DNA from 3 places in the Streptomyces sp. NBC_00986 genome. Region 3 is predicted to be linked to each of the others. Evidence: riboswitches for the same ligand, from Rfam matches in the RefSeq annotation. Region 3 holds a riboswitch; each other region holds the start of a gene.
The links. Region 3 has a riboswitch for thiamine pyrophosphate ahead of OG504_RS16535 (thiamine ABC transporter substrate binding subunit). Riboswitches for the same ligand answer to the same signal wherever they lie in the genome.

Region 1 (6,874 bases), 2.3 Mb from region 3:
ACGCGACCAGGCCGATCGAACCCACCAGCGTGCGCACGATCTCCTCGGCGACCAACTCACTGTTGGCGACCGCGCCCACGCTGCTCTGCGCGATGGAGAAGAGCAGCAACAGGGGCAGTGCGGCGCCCGCGTAGGCGAGGACGAGCGTGTTGACGACCGACGCGATGTGGTCGCGGCCGATGCGGATGCCGGCGCGGTACAGCCCGCGCCAGCCCATCGAGGGGTTGGCCTCGTGCAGCTCCCAGACCGCCGATGTCTGGGTGACCGTCACATCGTCGAGCACGCCGAGCGAGCCGATGATGACGCCGGCGAGCAGCAGACCGCTCATGTCGATCGACGGGTACAGGCCGTGGATCAGGCCCGTGTTGTCGTCCGTGTTCCCGGTCAGCGCGGCCCACCCGATGAACACCGAGCCCAGGACGCCGATCAGCACCAGCGACATCAGGGTGCCGAGCACCGCCACCGACGTACGGGCCGACAGGCCGTGGCACATGTAGAGGGCGATCAGCATGATGGCGCTCGATCCGACCACCGCCACGATCAGCGGGTTCGAGCCGTGCAGGATCGCGGGCAGGATGAAGAAGTTCAGGATCATGAAGCTGATGGCCAGCGCGATCAGCGCCATGACACCGCGCAGCCGGCCCACCACCACGACGGCCAGCGCGAAGATCCCGGCGAGCAGTGCCATCGGGAACTTACGGTTCACGTCCGTGACGGAGTACTGCAGATCCCTGGGCGCGGAGGGCTCGTACGCGACCACGACCTTCTCGCCCTGATGCAACTGCCGTGACTGGTCGGGCTGGACGATCTCCGTGAACGTACGGCCCTTGTCCTTGCCCGTGGAGACCGTGACCGTGGCCTTCTTGCAGGTGCCGGCCGCCTCCTGTGCCGCGGAGGAGCCCTCGGCGGTGGAGGTGTCCCCGGTCGAGCCCCCGCCCGAGGCGTTCACCGACGCGCAGCTCACGCTGACGACCTTGGTGACCGTCGCCTGCTGTGTCTGCCGGTCGAAGCCGACCCCGGTGCGCTTGTGCGACGGGGCGCCGCCGGGCCACAGCACCACCATGCCGACGACGACCGCCACCGTGAACGGGATCAGGATCGCCGCGATGACCTTCCGCAGATGCCGGGAGACGGGCGCGGCCGGGCCGTGGCTGTGTGAATGACCGTGCCCGCCGCCTCCACCGGAACCGTGACCACCGTCCGCGCCGGAACCGTGCCCGCCGTCCCCACCCGGTCCGTGGTCGTGCCCGGAACCGGACCCGTGCTCGTCGCCGGATCCCTGGTCGTGGCCATGCGGCGGCCCGGTCGGCGGGTACGGGGGCTGCTGTGTCGTGGTCACCGCCCGATCATCGCAAGAACGCCGGAGGCCCACTGTTCACCGCGCCACTTATGACGCTAGCGTGGAGGCACCTTTGCACACGCGGGAGCTCGGAGCACCGGGCTGAGAGGGCGCTGACCTTCGTCTCTGCGATGTTTCACGGGAAACGTCACCTGTATCGAGTGATGTTTCACATGAAACATCGGCTGACGGAAGCCGCTGCGTCGACCGCCGAACCTGTTACCGGGTAATGCCGGCGTAGGGAGTAGGTCTCATGACCAACAAGGACGCACGCACGCCTGCCTCCAGCCAGGACGAACAGCCCGTTCCGGGCGAGAAGTCCGCACGGGCCGAACAGCCCACGGCGGCCGCAAAGCCGACGGAGGTCGGGAAGTCCATCGGCTGGCACAAGGGGTATGTCGCGGGCTCGCGCCCCGATCTGCGGGTGCCGGTCCGTCAGGTGCACCTCACCAACGGGCAGTCCGTGACGCTGTACGACACCTCCGGCCCGTACACCGATCCGCTCGTCGACACCGACGTCCGCCGGGGGCTGGCGCCGCTGCGGGAGAACTGGATCATCGCGCGCGGCGACACCGAGGAATACGCGGGCCGTCCCGTCCGCCCCGAGGACGACGGGATCAAGCACACCTCACCGCGCGGCGGACTGCGCAACCTCGACGCGGTGTTCCCCGGGCGGCCGCGTCAGCCGCGGCGCGGTCGGGACGGCACGGCGGTCACTCAACTCGCCTATGCACGGCGGGGTGAGATCACGCCCGAGATGGAGTTCGTGGCCGTACGGGAGAAGGTCTCGCCCGAGGTGGTCCGGGAGGAGATCGCGGCCGGGCGGGCGGTGCTGCCGGCCAACGTGAACCATCCGGAGATCGAGCCGATGATCATCGGCAAGCGGTTCCTGGTGAAGGTCAACGCCAACATCGGCAATTCCGCGGTCACTTCCTCCATCGAGGAGGAGGTCGAGAAGATGACCTGGGCGACGCGTTGGGGCGCCGACACGGTCATGGACCTCTCCACCGGCCGCAATATCCACACCACGCGCGAGTGGGTGCTGCGCAACTCCCCCGTTCCCATCGGCACGGTGCCGCTCTATCAGGCGCTCGAAAAGGTCGACGGCCGCGCCGAGGAGCTGACCTGGGAGATCTACAAGGACACGGTCGTCGAACAGGCCGAACAGGGCGTGGACTACATGACCGTTCACGCGGGCGTGCGGCTGCCGTTCGTACCGCTGACGGCGAACCGCAAGACGGGCATCGTCTCGCGCGGCGGCTCGATCATGGCGGCCTGGTGCCTTGCGCACCACAAGGAATCGTTCCTGTACGAGAACTTCGAGGAACTGTGCGAGATCCTCGCCGCCTACGACGTCACGTACTCGCTCGGCGACGGCCTGCGGCCGGGCTCGATCGCGGACGCCAACGACGAGGCACAGTTCGCGGAATTGCGGACGCTCGGGGAACTCAACACGATCGCGAAGCGTTTCAACGTACAGACCATGATCGAGGGCCCGGGACATGTCCCGATGCACAAGATCAAGGAGAACATCGACCTTCAGCAGGAGATCTGTGATGAAGCTCCGTTCTATACGCTCGGCCCGCTGACGACGGACGTCGCGCCTGCGTACGACCACATCACTTCTGGCATCGGTGCCGCGATGATCGCCTGGTGGGGCACGGCCATGCTCTGCTACGTCACGCCCAAGGAGCACTTGGGCCTGCCTAATCGTGACGACGTCAAGACCGGCGTCATCACCTACAAGATCGCCGCCCACGCAGCCGACCTCGCCAAGGGGCACCCAGGTGCACAGGAGTGGGATGACGCGCTGTCCGACGCCCGCTTCGAGTTCCGCTGGGAGGACCAGTTCAACCTGGCCCTCGACCCGGACACGGCACGGGAGTTCCACGACGAGACGCTTCCGGCCGAGCCCGCCAAGACCGCTCACTTCTGCTCGATGTGCGGGCCGAAGTTCTGCTCGATGAAGATCTCCCACGACATCCGCCGTGAGCACGGCGGGAGTCGGGAGGAGATCGAGATCGGGATGGAACAGAAGTCGAAGGAGTTCGCGGCGGCGGGCAACCGGGTGTACCTGCCGATCGCCGACTGACGACGACCGGCCCGGCTCTCGGTCAGTTCTCCGTCAGTTCTCGGCGGGCTGCGCGCACAGGGCGTGGTCGACGAGGGTGTCCGTCGCGCGGTTGAGGGCGGCCAGGTCCGGCGGTGCGGTGGTGGTCGTGATGGAGACCGTCACCGCGCGCCTGCCGTCCGCGCTCACCGCGGGGCGGGTGTTGACGCCCACGCCGTCACCCTCGTGCATGTAGTAGAAGCCGCCGCAGGTCAGCGGGATCTTGCGGAGGCCGAGGCCGTAGGTGCCCTCGGGTATCTCGGCCACGTCCTCCGGGTCGTCGTTCCGCGCGACGGTCTGCCGCATCTCGCGCCACTGCTCGGCGGGGAGCAACCGGCCGTCGGCCAGGGCGCGGAAGAAGGTGTTCAGGTCGGCGGTGGTGCTCACCACACCGGAGTCGGCGGTGTGCTGGTAGCTGTGCTCGGTGACGTCGAGACGCTTGCCGTCGGCGGTCGTCAGGTACGTGTTCACGTGCGGGTCGGGAAGGAACGGGTTGAGCCCGGGAACGGAGGTGTTGCGCAGTCCGAGCTTCGCGATGATCCGGTGCTCGACCAGGTCCTGCCAGCTCGCGCCGCCGGCCTTCTCGGCGATCATCCCGGCCAGCAGGTAGTTGGTGTTGGAGTACGCCCAGCGGGTGGCTCCGCCCGGCTGCGGGACGAACACCGGCCGGTGCTCCATCGCCACCGCGACCAGGTCGGCCGTGGGGGTGGCGTTGTAGCGGTTCTCGTCGAAGTGGTTGATCAGCTGGTCCTGGATCTCCGGGTCGTCGATGTAGTCGTACACGCCGCTGGTCTGGCGGAGCAGGTCGCGGACGGTGATGCGGCTGCCGTCGTTGCCGTTGCCCGAGACGACCCCCGGCAGCCAGTGCTCGACGGTGTCGTCCAGCGACAGGCGCTTCTCCGCGACGAGTTGCAGGACCACGGTCGCCACGAACGTCTTCGTCGTGCTGGCCACGCGGAAGTGGGAGTTCCAGGGGATCGGGTCCGTGGAGCCGGCGGTGCGGGTGCCGATGCGGGCCATGAGCGGCGGGCCGTTCGGTCCGTCGACCCTGGCCAGCACGTTCACGTCGTCGCCGCCGGACTTCCGTACGGCTGCGAGGTCTTGGCGGAGTGTGTGCTCGGTGTAGGACGACGGCCTCGGCGTCGTGTGCCCGGCGGTGGCGGCGGTCGCGGCCAGGGGTGAGCCCAGCGCCAGCAGGGCTGCTGCCAGCGCGGCGGCGCCGGCCTTCTTCGACGACGGCATCTGCATGGTCGTATCCCCCGGTGCTCTGGTTCTCGGTCGGTGACGATCACCAGCCAACCGGATCCGCCGGAGCGAGGGGATGGGACTGTCCTCCGGATGAGGGGTGCACCTGGCCCCCGTGCGAACTACGGGTTCACCCCCCGTTGATTGGCTCTGGTCCAGGGGGTTGAGTGGTTTCGGAGGAGTGTTGTCGTGGGTCGGGGGACTGGGGGATGGGGACCGTGAATCTTCTGCAGGTGACGGACGAGGCGCAGTCGCTGGCGTGGGACGGCGATGATCTGGTGGACGTCGTGGGTGGTCGGCGGTGGGGGCCTGATGGTGTGGAGCGCCAGGTCTCGGACGATCATGGGTATTCGTTCGACCGGAGCGTCAGCTCTCCGTCCGGCCGCTTCACCGTGGTCTACGACGAGCGGGGCACCGGGGCACTGTTGCTGGAGGGCGATCGGACGGTCCGTGAGCTGGAGCGCAATGACGACTACGCCCCGGACTTCGACTATCCGGTCGCCCTCGGGGTGCTGCGGGACGGCCGTGAGGTGCTGGTGCACTGCCCGGACGAGTACGACCTCCTCCAGATCGAGGACGCGGAATCGGGAGAACGGCTCACGGTCGGCGACCGTACGCGGAACGACGTCTTCCACTCGCGGCTGGCGGTGTCTCCGGGTGGGACTCATCTGTTGTCGGCGGGCTGGCTGTGGCATCCGTACGGGATCGTCGAAGTCTTCGAGCTGGAAAGGGTGTTGAGGGATCCCGCTCTGCTCGACGGCCGTGGCGTGCCGTCCTTCAACCCGGGCAACAGTTCCGAGGTGATCTCGGCCTGCTGGATCGACGGTGACCGGGTGGCGGTGGCGACCGGGGAGGAGTTCGTCGACCAGGAGGAGAGCGCGGAGACCGAAGGCCTGGGCCAACGGCAGCTGGGCGTGTGGTCGCTCTCCGAGAAGCGGTGGGTGCATCGCAACAGGGTCGACTTCCACATCGGCACGCTGATCCCGCGGGGTGACACGCTCGTCTCGCTGTACGGGCATCCCCGGCTGATCGATGTCACGACGGGGGCGTCGGTGGCGGAGTGGCCTGCTGTGGAAGTGCCTTGCCGGGAGGGCAGTTACGGGGTGACGCACATCCCGACGCCGGTCGCGGCCCTGCATCCGGACGGCCGGCGGCTGGCTGTCGCGCAGGCGGAGAGCATCGCGGTCGTCGATCTTCCTGGCAAGGCTCTCTGAGGGACTTGCCGTTCGCCGAGCGCATCACTTGGCCGCCCCTGTGTCCCCGTGACCGGGCGTTCGGCTTGCGCTCCCCTGGTCGGGGGCGCAAGCCGAGGGGCTACTCCGGCTGGTGTTCGGGCCCCCCGAAGTCCGGGCTGGAGAAGTCCGGGCTGGTGAAGCTCGGGCGGTGACCCGGTGCCGGGCCGTCGTCCGGGCTGGAGAAGCCGGGGCGGTCGTAGCCGAGGTGCGGCATGCGACTCGGTGCCGTGGGTGTCGTACGGCGGAGGGTCGCCGTGCCAGGAGCCGCGAGCGCCTCCTGGAGGAACGGCAGGATGCCGCGTTCCAGGAGGGCGTCGTGCCAGGCCTCCCTGGCGCGGGCCACTTCGCCGCCCGACTCGCCGTAGGGGCCGGTGTCGGGTGAGGGCCTGTTGCGCAGAGCGGTGAGCAGCAGGCCGACGATGGCGACGAGGATCGCCGCGGCGGTCATGGCGCCGAACACCCAGCCGGCGGTGAGCATGGTCTTGGCGAACGCCGGTTCGGGGCTGAGCATCTTGAGGATGTAGCCCACGAGCAGGAATATCGCCGCGGCCGTGCCGGCGAGGACGGGGGTGAGGACGGCGGCTACGGCGATGGCGCCCGCACCCTCGGCCGCCTCCCCCAGGGTGGTGGCGAGCCCCATCGCGCCCACGCCGGCCGGCTCCGCGGAGTCGGTCTCGTGGACGGGTGACGGGGTGGACGACGCCGGCCGGCGCAGTTCCTCGCGGACCTTCACGTAGTGCTGGTACTCGGTCGCCGCGGCCGCCGTGATGAGCGCGGTGGCGTTCAGCGCCATGGTGCGCAGCTGTTCGGGGTTGAGCCGCTTACCGACTGCGGCCAGTTCCGGGCGGGTAGGGGCGGAGCGCAGCGCCTCGTCGAGGATCCGCTCGTACTCCTGGCGGTCCTCGCTGTGCAGGTGCTGCGGAACGCTGTTCATGTGCATCCCCC
Region 2 (6,874 bases), 4.7 Mb from region 3:
CGGACGCGGCACGGTCAGCGAGCGCGGGATCACACTCGTACGGTTCTCGGCGTTGGGATACTCCGAGGTCAGCGCCTGCGGCGGCACCGCGTCCAGCTGCCCGTCGCTCAGCCCCGCCCGCGCCTCGCGGACCAGACCGAACAGCGCGACCGCGTCGTACGGCCGCAGGTCCGGGGTGCGCGCGGTGGAGGTGGCGACCAGCTCGTCCAGCTCGTACGCCAGCCCCGGCACGACGGCCGAGGGCGGCGGGACGTCCTCGTGCAGGTGCTTGTAGAGCACGACCGCGGCGGAGTCCCCGTCGTGCGGCTTCTGGCCGGTGAGCATCTCGTAGAGGACGACACCGCACGCGTACACGTCGACCCGGGGGTCGGCGGTGGTGCCCTCGATCTGCTCCGGCGCGAGATACGACACCGTGCCGAGCACGGACCCCGTGGTGCTGGTGACCGTGTCCACGGACCTGACCAGCCCGAAGTCGGCGACCTTGACCCGGCCGTCGTCCCCTATGAGCACGTTCTCCGGCTTCATGTCCCGGTGCACGAACCCGGCCCGGTGCGCGGCACCGAGCGCGGCCAGCACCGGCTCCAGAATGTCCAGGGCGGCGCGGGGCTGCAGCGCCCCGCGCTCGCGCAGCACGTCCCGCAGGGTGCAGCCGGCGACGTACTCCATCGCCAGATAGACGTACGACCGGTCGGCGCCCTGGTCGAAGACCTGCACCACGTTCGGATGCGCCAGCCGCGCCACGGACTTCGCCTCGCGGATGAACCGGTCCACGAAGTGGCCGTCGGCCGCCAGCGTCGGGTGCATCACCTTGAGCGCGAGAACCCGGTCCAGGCGGGTGTCCACGGCCCGGTAGACCGTGGCCATCCCGCCGACGGCGATCCGCGCGTCGACGCGATAGCGGCCGTCGAGCAACTGCCCGACGAGAGGGTCATGAAGGGTCGTATCCACGCAGGTGAGTGTACGAGCCAGGGCTGAAAGCACGGCCCTTTCGCCCGGTTTCGAGGCGGTACTGCAGCCGACCTGTGACGGATACCTCATGGTGGGGCGGGTGTCTACGGCCGGCCTGTGAGGCGGAGCACGGGTGACGACCGGCCGCCCAGCGGCAGCCGGGACCCTCCGCGAAGTTCCACGCGGCCGACCGCCTACCGGCAGCCGCCGACGGCGGGGACCCCCACGGGAGTGGTTCACCTCTTGGCCGACCGGAAACGGGTGGTGCGCGAGTGGGAGACGAGGCGGAAGTGCGGTGCAGGGTGCCTAGAAAGCGGGTCGTTCGGGATCCAGTACCGCCAGGCCCTCCGCAGGAGAGGACGCCGAGGCGAAATGCCGGCGGGGGATACGCCCCGCCCGGAACGCCAGCCGCCCCGCCTCCACCGCGCCGCGCATCGCGGAGGCCATCAACACCGGCTCCTGCGCCCGCGTCACCGCCGAGGCAAGCATCACACCGGCACACCCCAGCTCCATCGCGAACGCCGCGTCGGACGCCGTACCCGCCCCCGCGTCCAGAATCACCGGCACACGCGCGTGCCCGGTGATCAACTGGAAGTTGTGCGGGTTGCGGATCCCGAGCCCGGAACCGATCGGCGACCCGAGCGGCATGATCGCCGCACACCCGACGTCCTCCAGCTTCCGCGCCAGCACGGGATCGTCGTTCGTGTACGGCAGCACCGTGAACCCGTCGTCGACCAACGTCTCGGCGGCGTCGAGGAGTTCGATCGGGTCCGGCAGCAACGTGCGCTCGTCCGCGATCACTTCGAGCTTGATCAGCGAGGTCCCCAGGGCCTCCCGCGCCAACCGCGCCGTCAACACGGCCTCGCCCGCCGTGAAACAGCCCGCGGTGTTGGGCAGCACCCGGATACCGAGCCGCTCCAGCACGGACAGCACCGAGCCGTGCACGGAAGCGTTGACGCGCCGCATCGCGACCGTCGTCAGCTCCGTACCGGAGGCCACCAGCGCGCGCTCCAGGACGTCGAGGCTGGGGGCGCCCCCGGTGCCCATGATCAGCCGGGACGTGAAGGACGTACCACCGAGGACGAAGGGGTCGTCGGCCATGGGTCAGCCTCCTTGGACGGCGGTGAGGACCTCGACGCGGTCTCCCTCGGAGAGGGAGGTCGATGTCCACTCCGCGCGCGGGACGACGGTTTCGTTGAGGGCGGCGGCCACTCCGGAGGGGGCCGGGGTGAGGGACCGTACGAGTACGTCGAGGGGCGTGCCGGGAGCGATCTCCTGGTGCTCGCCGTTGACGGAGATATTCATGCGGGCTGCTCCACGAGGTGCGTGCGGGCGAACCGCTTCGGGGTGAACGGGCGTGCCTCGTCCGGGAGTTCACCGGTGCTCAGGGCGTGCGCCAGGGCGTCGCCGGTGACCGGGGTCAGCAGCACACCGTTGCGGTAGTGCCCGGTGGCCAGCAGCAGTCCCGGAAGCGCGGTCGGGCCGAGCAGCGGCGCGTTGTCGGGGGACCCCGGGCGTAGTCCGGCCCGGGTCTCGGTGAGCGGCAGTTCGGTGATCCCGGGGACCAACTCGTGGGCGTCGCGCAGCAGTTCGTAGACACCGCCGGCCGTGACGGTCGTGTCCCAGCCCAGTTCCTCGCTGGTCGCGCCGACGACCAGCTCGCCGTTCTCGCGCGGCACGAGGTACACCTGGCTGCCACGCACCACGGCCCGCACGGTCCGGCTCAGGAACGGCGCGTGACGCTCGGGCACGGTCAGCCGCAGCACCTGCCCCTTCACGGGCCGTACGGGCGGCAGGACGTCGGCAGGGATCCCCTGCAGCTGCCCGCTGAGGCTGCCGCCCGCGAGCACGACTTGGTCCGTGCCGAGCACCTCGTCCTCGCGCGTGACGACCCCCGTGGCGCGGTCCCGCGCGACCGTGAGCCGCTCGACCCAGGTCCGGTGGAAGACGACCCCGGCACGCTCGCAGGCGGCCACCAGCGCGCCCGCCAGCCGCCGCGGGTCGACCTGGTGGTCCCCGTCGACTCTGAGCCCCCCGCGCACGCCCGGCGCGAGCATCGGCTCCAGGCGACGGCACTCGCGCCCCGACAGCCACTCGGAGTCGAGCCCCGACTGGTGCTGCAGGGCGTGCAGTTCACGCAGATGGGCGCGGTCGTCGGCGTCCAGGGCGACGGCCAGCGTGCCGCAGCGGCGGTAGCCGAGGTCGAGGCCGGTGAGGTCGGTCAGCTCGGCCGCGAAGTCCGGGTAGCGGTGCGCCGAGGCGAGGTTGAGGGCGAGCAGGGTCTGTTCGCCGTAGTGGAGTTCGGTGACGGCGGCCAGCATCCCGGCGGCCACCTGGGCGGCCCCGCCGCCCGGCTCCGGGTCCACCACGGCTGTGGAGAAGCCGCGTTGGGCCGCGCGCCAGGCCGTGACCAGGCCGATGATCCCGCCCCCGACGACGAGGACGTCTGAGGTGTGTGCAGGCATGGGCGTCCAGCCCCTCCCTTCGCCGGCATGACCCGGATCAGGTTCGTACGGTCGGAGGCCGCCAGCCTCCCTCTCAGCCCGGTACGCCCGGACTCCCGCGAGTGCTTTACGTTTGCCACCCTAGCCCGTGCCCTGTGTGCCAGTAAGGGAGCCTCTGTCCATGGCCCGCTCGCTCGACGGTCTCGTCCTCGCCCCCGTCGCGGACCAGGCCCCAGGTCAGGTCGGCACCCGCACCCGGTTCACGTACCACGAGCAGGACGGCGAGATCTGGGCCGAGTACGCGGGCGGCGACGTCGTACGGGGGCGTCTCGTCGGCACGCGCGCGGGGGACCGGATCGACTTCCGGTACGTGCAGTTGAAGACCGACGGGATGACGTCCAGCGGGCACTGCGTGTCCGACGTGGTCGAGCTGCCCGACGGCCGCATTCGCCTCGACGAGACCTGGGAGTGGGAGTCCCGGGAGGGAAACGGGACCAGCGTTGTGGAACAGGTCACCTGACGCGCCCGCTGACTGACAAATTGTCAGGTGTCTATGGTGATCGAGTGAGCGAGCAGACGCGGGACCAGGGCACGGTGGCAGGGCGGCGCGTGGTCGTCGTCGGCGCGGGCATGGCCGGGGTGCAGACCGCGGTCGCGCTACGGGAGCAGGGCTTCACCGGCACCGTCACCCTGATCGGCGCGGAACCCCATCAGCCCTACGACCGGCCCCCGCTCTCCAAGGCCGTCCTGCTCGGCAAGGCCGAGGGCTCCGCCTTCGACGTCGACTTCGAGGCGCTCGGCATCGAGGTGCAGCTGGGGCGCGAGGTGGTGGGCGTGCGCCCCGCCGACCACGAACTGGACACCGCCGAGGGCCCGGTGCCCTACGACGTCCTCGTGCTCGCCACCGGTGCCGAACCGATCCGGCTGCCGGGCGCCGACGGCATCCCCGGAGTGCATCTGCTGCGCACCCTGGACGATGCCGAGCGGCTGCGCCCGGTGCTCGCGCGGCAGCACGACATCGTGGTCGTCGGCGCGGGCTGGATCGGCGCCGAGTTCGCCACCGCCGCGCGAGAGGCGGGCTGCGCGGTGACCGTCGTAGAAGCAGCCGACCGGCCGCTCGCGGGGGCGCTGCCCGCCGAGGTGGCCGCGCCGATGGCAGCCTGGTACGCCGCCGCCGGAGCCACACTGCGGACGCACGCACGCGTGGCGCACGTCGAACCCGGCGAGGTGGTCCTCGACGACGGCACCCGGCTGCCCGCGGGCGCCGTCGTGGTCGGCATCGGCGCCCGCCCCGCCACCGCCTGGCTTGCGGGCTCCGGCATCGAACTGGGCGCGCACCGCGAGGTCCTGGCCGACGCCGGGCTGCGCACCTCGGTGCCGGACGTGTACGCGGTCGGCGACTGCGCCTCCTTCCCTTCGGGAAGGTATGGCGAGCGACTTCTGGTCCATCACTGGGACAACGCCCTCCAGGGCCCGCGCACGGTCGCCGCGAACATCGTGGGGGAGAGCCCGGCGGTGTACGACCCGGTGCCGTACTTCTGGTCGGAGCAGTTCGGCCGCTTCGTCCAGTACGCCGGTCACCACGCGTCCGCCGACACCACCCTGTGGCGCGGCGACCCGGCCACCCCGGCGTGGAGCGTCTGCTGGCTGCGCGGGGACCGTCTGGTGGCCCTCCTGGCGGTCGGCCGACCCCGTGACCTGGCCCAGGGCCGCCGCCTGATCGAGTCGGCCACGCCGATGGATCACGCGCTGCTGGCGGATGCTTCTCTCCCGATGAAGGCGGCTATCGCCTAGTTCGTCCCCCCGGGTCGGACCGGCCCGACTTCCGACTGTCAGTCCGGGATGGCACGCTGTTTACGTGACCGAGATTGACGCAAAGATCGATGCTCTCGTCCCCGCCTGGCTCACGCTGCCCGACATCGCAGAGATGCTCGATGTCGAGGTGACACGCGTGCGGCAGCTGGTCAAGGACGGCCAAGTCATCGCCGTACGCCGTGGTGAGAACCGCGCGCTGCACGTCCCCGCCGCCTTCATCGACGGGGCCGAGCAGAAGGTCGTCAAGGGCCTCACGGGGACCCTGACGCTCCTGCGGGACGACGGCTTCTCCGACGAAGAGATGCTCGAATGGCTCTTCACCCCCGACCCCAGCCTGCCCGGCACCCCCGCGCAGGCCCTGAGCGAGAATCGCGGCACGGAGGTGAAGCGCCGCGCCCAGGCGCTCGCCGTCTGACCCGCACGACCTAGGTTGCACGGGCCGCGGCGACGCGAGGGCCTGCCTGAGAAGGCCCCGCCCGCGGCCCGTGCACGACACCACCACACGACCAGCAGGACAACGGGGGACACATCCATGCCCGACACCGCCGCAGCCGCCGCCCGCGCGGAACTCGCCGACGCCCGGGTCTACCTCTGCACGGACGCCCGCCGGCGCCAGGGCGACCTCGCGGAGTTCCTGGACGCGGTCCTGGCCGGCGGGGTCGACATCGTGCAGCTGCGCGACAAGGGCATGGAGGCCGCCGAGGAGCTGGAGCATCTCCAGGTGTTCGCCGACGCCTGCGCCCGGCACGGCAGACTCCTCGCGGTCAACGACCGCGCGGACGTCGCCCACGCCGCCGGCGCCGACATCCTGCACCTGGGCCAGGGTGACCTCCCGGTCCCCGCGGCCCGCGCGATCCTCGGCGAGGACGTCCTGATCGGCCGCTCCACGCACGCCGAGTCCGAAGCGGCCGCGGCAGCCGTCCAGGAGGGCGTGGACTACTTCTGCACGGGCCCATGCTGGCCCACCCCCACCAAGCCCGGCCGCCACGCCCCCGGCCTCGACCTGGTCCGGTACACGGCCGCCCTGGGCACCGCCCGCCCCTGGTTCGCCATCGGCGGCATCGACCTGGGCAACCTCGACGAGGTCCTCGAAGCGGGCGCCCGGCGCGTCGTCGTCGTACGGGCGATCACCGAGGCCGACGACCCGGGCGCGGCGGCGGCGGAGTTCGCCAAGCGGCTGCGGCAGCTCTGACGGGCGTCCCGGGGTCGCGCTGTTGTCCGATGGGTGGACAAGAGGGCGACAAACCAGGCAAATTTCCACTTCCGGTTGGGTGACCGCCGCCCCCTGACTAACCTGCGGGTATGGCCTTCGGAACCGCATCGACCAGGACCGATCGCGCACGGACCGTGCGGGACATGCTCGCGACCGGCAAAGCGACGTACTCGTTCGAGTTCTCCGCGCCGAAGACCCCCAAGGGCGAGCGGAACCTGTGGAGCGCGTTGCGGCGGGTCGAGGCGGTCGCCCCCGACTTCGTCTCGGTGACCTACGGCGCCGGCGGCTCCACGCGCGCGGGCACCGTCAGGGAGACCGAGCAGATCGTCGCCGACACCACGCTCACCCCGGTCGCCCACCTCACCGCGGTCAACCACTCCGTCGCCGAACTGCGCAACATCATCGGCCAGTACGCCGACGCAGGGATCCGCAACATCCTCGCCGTGCGCGGCGA
Region 3 (6,874 bases):
GGGGCGGTGCCGCAGAATCCGGAGCCCATGTCCGATGTCCCGCCACCGGCGCCCGCCCCGCAGAAGAAGAGCGCGGGCCGGGACCTGGGTGCGGCCATAGGAGTCGGCGTCGGGCTCGCCGTGGTGATCGTCGCGTCCCTCTTCGTGGTGAAGGCCGCGTTCGTCGGAGTGATAGCGGTCGCCGTCGTGGTCGGTCTCTGGGAGCTCACCTCGCGGCTGCAGGAGCGCAAGGGCATCAAGGCGCCCCTCGTGCCCCTCGCGGTCGGCGGGGCGGCGATGGTCGTAGCCGGTTACGTCCGGGGCGCCGAGGGCGCCTGGGTCGCCATGGCACTCACGGCGCTCGCCGTCCTCGTCTGGCGGATGACGGAGCCGCCGGAGGGCTACCTGAAGGACGTCACGGCGGGCGTCTTCGCGGCGTTCTACGTGCCGTTCCTGGCCACGTTCGTCGCCATGATGCTCACCGCCCACGACGGCGCCTGGCGGGTCCTGACGTTCCTGCTGCTGACCGTGGTCAGCGACACCGGGGCGTACGCCGTCGGCTGGCGCTTCGGCACGCACAAGCTCGCGCCGCGCATCAGCCCCGGAAAGACCCGCGAGGGCCTGTTCGGGGCGGTGTCCTTCGCGATGGTGGCGGGCGCGCTGTGCATGCAGTTCCTGATCGACGACGGCAGCTGGTGGCAGGGCCTCGTGCTGGGCCTCGCCGTCGCGGCCAGCGCCACGCTGGGCGACCTCGGCGAGTCCATGATCAAGCGCGACCTGGGCATCAAGGACATGGGCACGCTGCTGCCGGGTCACGGCGGCATCATGGACCGCTTGGACTCGTTGCTGCCCACGGCTCCGGTGGTCTGGCTGTTGCTGGTGCTGTTCGTGGGCTCCGGCTGACAAGCCGGCCGACCCAATGAACCGCTGACCTGCGGTTCTGTACGTGAGGGGCTCGTTGTCCACAGGGCGGCGAGTCCCTCTTCGTATGTCTGCGACACTGGTAGGGCCATGCCTAAGCCCGGAGAACTCACATTCGTCGCCCCCCGCGGAGCCCAGAAGCCGCCGCGGCACCTTGCCGATCTCACGCCCGCCGAGCGCAAGGAAGCCGTCGCCGCGATCGGGGAGAAGCCGTTTCGCGCCAAGCAGCTCTCGCAGCACTACTTCGCGCGGTTCGCGCACGACCCGGCGGAGTGGACCGACATCCCCGCCGGTTCGCGCGCCAAGCTGCAAGAAGCCTTGCTCCCTGAGTTGATGACCGTCGTACGGCATCTGTCGACCGACCAGGACACCACCCGCAAGACGCTGTGGCGGCTGTTCGACGGGACGCTCGTCGAGTCCGTGCTGATGCGGTACCCGGACCGGGTCACCATGTGCATCAGCTCGCAGGCGGGTTGCGGCATGAACTGCCCGTTCTGCGCGACCGGACAGGCCGGCCTGGACCGCAATCTGTCCACCGGCGAGATCGTGCACCAGATCGTCGACGGGATGCGCGCCCTGCGCGACGGCGAGATCCCCGGCGGGCCCGCGCGGCTCTCCAACATCGTGTTCATGGGCATGGGCGAGCCTCTCGCCAACTACAAGCGGGTCGTCCAGTCGATCCGTGCCCTCACCGACCCCGAGCCGGACGGCCTCGGCCTCTCGCAGCGCGGGATCACCGTCTCGACGGTCGGCCTGGTCCCGGCGATCCACCGGTTCTCGGACGAGGGCTTCAAGTGCCGGCTCGCGATCTCGCTGCACGCGCCCGACGACGAGCTGCGCGACACCCTGGTCCCCGTGAACACGCGGTGGAAGGTGCGCGAGGTCCTCGACGCGGGCTGGGAGTACGCGGCGAAGTCGGGGCGACGGCTGTCCATCGAGTACGCGCTGATCCGCGACATCAACGACCAGGCGTGGCGCGGCGACCGGCTCGGCCGCCTCCTCAAGGGCAAGCCCGTGCACGTCAACCTCATCCCGCTGAACCCGACGCCGGGCTCGAAGTGGACCGCCTCCCGCCCCGAGGACGAGAAGGCGTTCGTCGAGGCCATCGCGGCCCACGGGGTGCCGGTCACCGTCCGGGACACCCGGGGCCAGGAGATCGACGGAGCGTGCGGCCAGCTCGCCGCCACCGAGCGGTGACCCGGTAACCTGTTCCGCGTAGTACACGCAGGTACATCTTCATATTCCGACAGGGGAGCGCCACAGCGCTGAGAGTGCGGGATTGTCCGCAGACCCTCTGAACCTCGCCCAGGTCATTCTGGGTAGGAAGTTCGGTCACCACTCTTGCTGTTGCGCCCTGCCCACGTCCTGTGGGCAGGGCCGCGTCTCTTCCTGGACACCCCAGGAGGAAAACAACCGTGCACCACACCAAGACCTTCGTGGCCGCGGCCGTCGGCCTCGGCCTCCTCACGCTCTCCGCGTGCGGCTCGTCCGACAGCGGCAGCGGCGGCGACTCCAAGACCGTCACCCTCGTCAGCCACGACTCGTGGGCCGTGTCGAAGAACGTCCTCAAGGACTTCGAGAAGCAGTCCGGCTACACGGTCAAGGTCCTCAAGGACGGCGACGCCGGTCAGGCCGTCAACAAGGCGATCCTCACCAAGGACAACCCCCAGGGCGACGTCTTCTTCGGCGTCGACAACACCCTGCTCTCCCGCGCGCTCGACAACGGCCTCTTCCAGTCCTACGACGCGAAGGGCTCCGCGCTCGTCAAGCCCGAGTACCGCGTCGACCAGACCAAGCACCGGGTCACGCCCATCGACACCGGCGACATCTGCGTCAACTACGACAAGGCCTACTTCAGCAAGCACAAGCTGACCCCGCCGACCTCCTTCGCCGACCTGGTCAAGCCCGAGTACAAGAACCTCCTCGTCACCGAGAACGCGGCCACCTCCTCGCCCGGCCTCGGCTTCCTGCTCGGCAGCGCCGCGCAGTACGGCGACGACGGCTGGCAGGGCTACTGGAAGAAGCTCAAGGCCAACGGCGTCAAGGTCGTCGACGGCTGGGAGCAGGCCTACGACCAGGAGTTCTCCGGGTCCGCCGGTGGCAAGAAGGCGGGCGGCGACCGGCCCCTCGTCGTCTCGTACGCCTCCTCGCCGCCCGCCGAGGTCATCTACGCCGACCCGAAGCCGACCACCGCGCCCACCGGGGTGTCGTACGGCACCTGCTTCCGGCAGACCGAGTACGCGGGCCTGCTCAGCAACGCGAAGAACACCAAGGGCGGCAAGGCGTTCCTCGACTTCCTGCTCACCAAGGAGTTCCAGCAGGACATGCCGCTCAACATGTTCGTCTACCCGGTGATCCAAGGCGCCCAGGTACCGCAGGAGTTCGAGCAGTACGGCCGCCAGGCCCCGGACCCCGAGACCATGGCGCCCGCGAAGATCGCCGCCGACCGGGACCAGTGGGTCAAGTCGTGGACCTCGCTCGTACTGAAGTAGCCGAAGCGGCTGAAGCAGCCGAAGCAGCTGAAGCGGCCCCGCGGAAGTCCTCCCGTAGGGGCACCGCGACGCGGCTCGGCCTCATGGCCCTGCCCGTCGCGTTCTTCGCGGTGTTCTTCGCCTACCCCGTCGCCGCGATCGTTGCGCGCGGCCTCAAAGTCGACGGCGCCTGGCAACTGGGCCGTATCGGGGATGTGTTGGTCCAGTCCGACATCCGGCACGTGCTGTGGTTCACCACCTGGCAGGCGCTCGCGTCCACCGCGCTCACGCTGCTGATCGCGCTCCCCGGCGCGTACGTCTTCGCGCGCTTCGACTTCCCGGGGAGACATGTCCTGCGGGCCGTCGTCACCGTCCCCTTCGTGCTGCCGACGGTCGTCGTCGGTACGGCCTTCCTCGCGCTCGTCGGCCGGGGCGGACTCCTGGACGACCTGTGGGGCGTACGGCTGGACACCACCGTGTGGGCCATCCTGCTCGCGCACGTCTTCTTCAACTACGCGGTCGTCGTACGGACGGTGGGCGGCCTCTGGGCCCAGCTCGACCCGCGTCAGGAGGAGGCCGCGCGGATGCTCGGCGCCTCCCGGCTGCGGGCCTGGCGGAAGGTGACGCTGCCCGCGCTCGGGCCCGCCGTGGCCGCCGCCGCGCTGATGGTCTTCCTCTTCACCTTCACCTCCTTCGGCGTGGTCCAGATCCTCGGCGGCCCGACCTTCTCGACCCTCGAAGTGGAGATCTACCGCCAGACTTCGGAGGTCTTCGACCTGTCCACGGCGGCCGTCCTGACGATCGTCCAGTTCGTGGCGGTCGGCGCGATCCTCGCCGTCCACGCCTGGACGGTACGGCGACGGGAGAGCGCCCTACGGCTCGTGGACCCGTCGGTGACCGCACGGCGCCCGCGCGGGGCCGGCCAGTGGACCCTGCTGGCCGGAGTCGTCGCATCCATCGCCGTACTGCTCCTGCTGCCGCTCGCGGTACTGGTCCAACGGTCGCTCGACACACCGGACTTCGGCTACTACCGGGCGCTGACCAATGACGACGGCGGCACCTTCCTGGTCCCGCCGATCGCCGCGATCGGCAACTCGCTGGAGTACGCCGTCGCCGCCACCGCCATCGCCGTGGTGATCGGCGGACTCGCAGCGGCTGCCCTGACCCGGCGGGATGCAGGGCGCCTGGTGCGGGGCTTCGACGCGCTGCTGATGCTGCCGCTCGGGGTGTCGGCGGTGACGGTCGGCTTCGGGTTCCTGATCTCGCTCGACAAACCCCCGGTGGATCTGCGGAGTTCATGGATCCTGGTGCCGCTCGCGCAGGCGCTGGTCGGTGTCCCCTTCGTCGTACGGACGATGCTGCCCGTGCTGCGGGCGGTGGACGGGCGGCTGCGGGAGGCGGCTGCGGTGCTCGGGGCGTCGCCGTGGCGGGTGTGGCGCGAGATCGATCTGCCGCTCGTACGGCGGGCGTTGTTGATCGCCGCCGGGTTCGCGTTCGCGGTGTCGCTCGGGGAGTTCGGGGCGACCGTGTTCATCGCCCGCCCCGACAATCCGACCCTGCCGGTCGCGGTGGCCCGGCTGCTGTCCCGGCCCGGTGATCTCAACTACGGCCAGGCGATGGCCCTTTCGACGATTCTGATGGTGGTGTGCGCGGTGGCCCTGCTGGTCCTTGAGCGGCTGCGCACCGACCGGACGGGGGAGTTCTAGATGCCGCCGAACATGCCGCCGAGCGTGCCATCGGACATGCCGCCGAGCGTGCCGCAGAACAGGCCGCTGCTGAGCCTTGAGGACGCGACCGTACGGTTCGGCGGGCGCCTGGTGCTGGACGCGGTCGACCTCGGGGTTGCCGAGCACGAGATCGTGTGTGTGCTCGGACCCAGCGGCAGCGGCAAGTCGACGCTGTTGCGGGCGGTGGCCGGGCTCCAACCCCTGGACGCCGGGCGGGTGTTGCTGGACGACCGGGATCAGTCGGGCGTGCCCGCGCACAAGCGCGGAGTGGGTCTGATGTTCCAGGATCACCAGCTGTTCCCGCAGCGGGACGTGGCCGGCAACGTGGCCTTCGGGCTGCGCATGCACGGGGCGTCGAAGAAGCAACAGGACGACCGGGTGGGCGAGTTGCTCGACCTCGTCGGACTGCCGGGCGCGGCCCACCGTGCCGTCGCCGGGCTGTCCGGCGGTGAGCAGCAACGGGTGGCGCTCGCCCGGGCGTTGGCGCCCCGTCCGCGTCTCCTCATGCTCGACGAACCGCTCGGCCAGCTCGACCGGTCACTGCGGGAGCGGCTGGTCGTCGAACTCCGGGAACTCTTCGGCGTGTTGGGCACGACCGTGCTCGCGGTCACGCACGACCAGGGCGAGGCGTTCGCACTGGCCGACCGGGTCGTGGTGATGCGGGACGGCCGGATCGCCCAGTCCGGTACGCCACTTGAGGTCTGGCAGCACCCCGCCGACGAGTTCGTCGCCCGCTTCCTCGGCTTCGACAACGTGGTCGAGGCCACGGTCGTAGGGGAGGCCGCCGACACCCCCTGGGGCAAGGTCCCGGTCCCCGAGGACGCCCCCCAGGGCACCCGCCCGCTCCTCGTACGCCCCGCAGGCGTACGCCTGTTGCCCGCCGACGAGGGCCTGCGCTGCATGGTCGCCGCCCGCACCTTCAAGGGCACCCATGTCGCCGTACAGCTCCAGCCGGAGGACGCGCCGCGCTTGGAGGCGGCGTGTGCGCTGCGGGCGGCGCCGGAGGTCGGGAGCGCGGTCGGGGTGGAGTTCGACGCGGCCGAGATCGTCGTGCTCGGCGGCTAGCGCGCACGCGTGTGGCGTGTGCCCCCCCGAACCGGACATGTGTGTGGCCCGTCCCCACGAACCGGACGGGCCACAACAGCGGGTGGTTCAGCGGCTGTTGATCAGCTGCCGTTGTTCGCACCGCGACGGCGCATGCCGAAGTAGACGGCTCCGCCGCCCACGACGACGAGGGCGCCCGCGATACCGGCGATCATGCCGGTGTTGGAGTTGGCACCGGTCTCGGCGAGGTTCGAGGAACCGGCCGCCGGGGACGGCGCGTTGTCGGTCGTCGTCGCGGGAGCGGTGCTGCTGCTCTCCGAGGCCGACGGGGTCGGGGTGTCGGACTCGGCCGGGGTCGAGGCGCTGTCCGAGGGGGCCGGAGAGGACTCGCTCGGGGTCGGGCTGGGCGAGTCCGTCGCGCAGGCCTTGGACGGGGTGGTCAGGTTCGGCGTGATGTCCTTGTCGACCTGGTTGCCCGCCTTGACGTGGATGCGGTACGTGGCGTTCGGCAGCCAGTCCTCGGCGAAGGACACGGTTTCGCCCTTGGCCGAACCCTTGACGGTCTGCGCCTCGCCGATCTGCTTGGCGTCGGAACCGTTGTTCTCCAGGAACACCGTGATGGTCGCCTCGGTGGCCGAGGCGTCCTCGTCGGTGACGGTGATGACACCGTTGGCGCCGTCACAAGTGGCTGTGGCGGAGAACTCGCTGATGTTGCAAGCGAGCGCGTTGCCC

Region 1: linked by a shared signal. The riboswitch ahead of thiC (phosphomethylpyrimidine synthase ThiC) and the one ahead of OG504_RS16535 (thiamine ABC transporter substrate binding subunit) in region 3 are both predicted to bind thiamine pyrophosphate.
Region 2: linked by a shared signal. The riboswitch ahead of thiO (glycine oxidase ThiO) and the one ahead of OG504_RS16535 (thiamine ABC transporter substrate binding subunit) in region 3 are both predicted to bind thiamine pyrophosphate.

The regions. Positions count from the first base shown of each region.
Region 1 is NZ_CP108733.1:6,144,133-6,151,006, forward strand. It holds gene OG504_RS27330 (YibE/F family protein) at 1-1,339, opposite strand, end outside; TPP riboswitch at 1,411-1,600, shown strand; gene thiC (phosphomethylpyrimidine synthase ThiC) at 1,593-3,431, shown strand; gene OG504_RS27340 (serine hydrolase domain-containing protein) at 3,465-4,697, opposite strand; gene OG504_RS27345 (hypothetical protein) at 4,904-5,908, shown strand; gene OG504_RS27350 (hypothetical protein) at 6,009-6,869, opposite strand.
Region 2 is NZ_CP108733.1:8,523,018-8,529,891, forward strand. It holds gene pknB (Stk1 family PASTA domain-containing Ser/Thr kinase) at 1-948, opposite strand, end outside; gene OG504_RS38155 (thiazole synthase) at 1,255-2,049, opposite strand; gene thiS (sulfur carrier protein ThiS) at 2,053-2,253, opposite strand; gene thiO (glycine oxidase ThiO) at 2,250-3,413, opposite strand; TPP riboswitch at 3,411-3,522, opposite strand; gene OG504_RS38170 (hypothetical protein) at 3,574-3,912, shown strand; gene OG504_RS38175 (NAD(P)/FAD-dependent oxidoreductase) at 3,957-5,186, shown strand; gene OG504_RS38180 (Rv2175c family DNA-binding protein) at 5,251-5,622, shown strand; gene thiE (thiamine phosphate synthase) at 5,740-6,399, shown strand; gene metF (methylenetetrahydrofolate reductase [NAD(P)H]) at 6,510-6,874, shown strand, end outside.
Region 3 is NZ_CP108733.1:3,867,993-3,874,866, reverse strand. It holds gene OG504_RS16545 (phosphatidate cytidylyltransferase) at 1-882, shown strand, start outside; gene rlmN (23S rRNA (adenine(2503)-C(2))-methyltransferase RlmN) at 991-2,097, shown strand; TPP riboswitch at 2,139-2,244, shown strand; gene OG504_RS16535 (thiamine ABC transporter substrate binding subunit) at 2,316-3,392, shown strand; gene OG504_RS16530 (ABC transporter permease) at 3,476-5,077, shown strand; gene OG504_RS16525 (ABC transporter ATP-binding protein) at 5,114-6,163, shown strand; gene OG504_RS16520 (LAETG motif-containing sortase-dependent surface protein) at 6,265-6,874, opposite strand, start outside.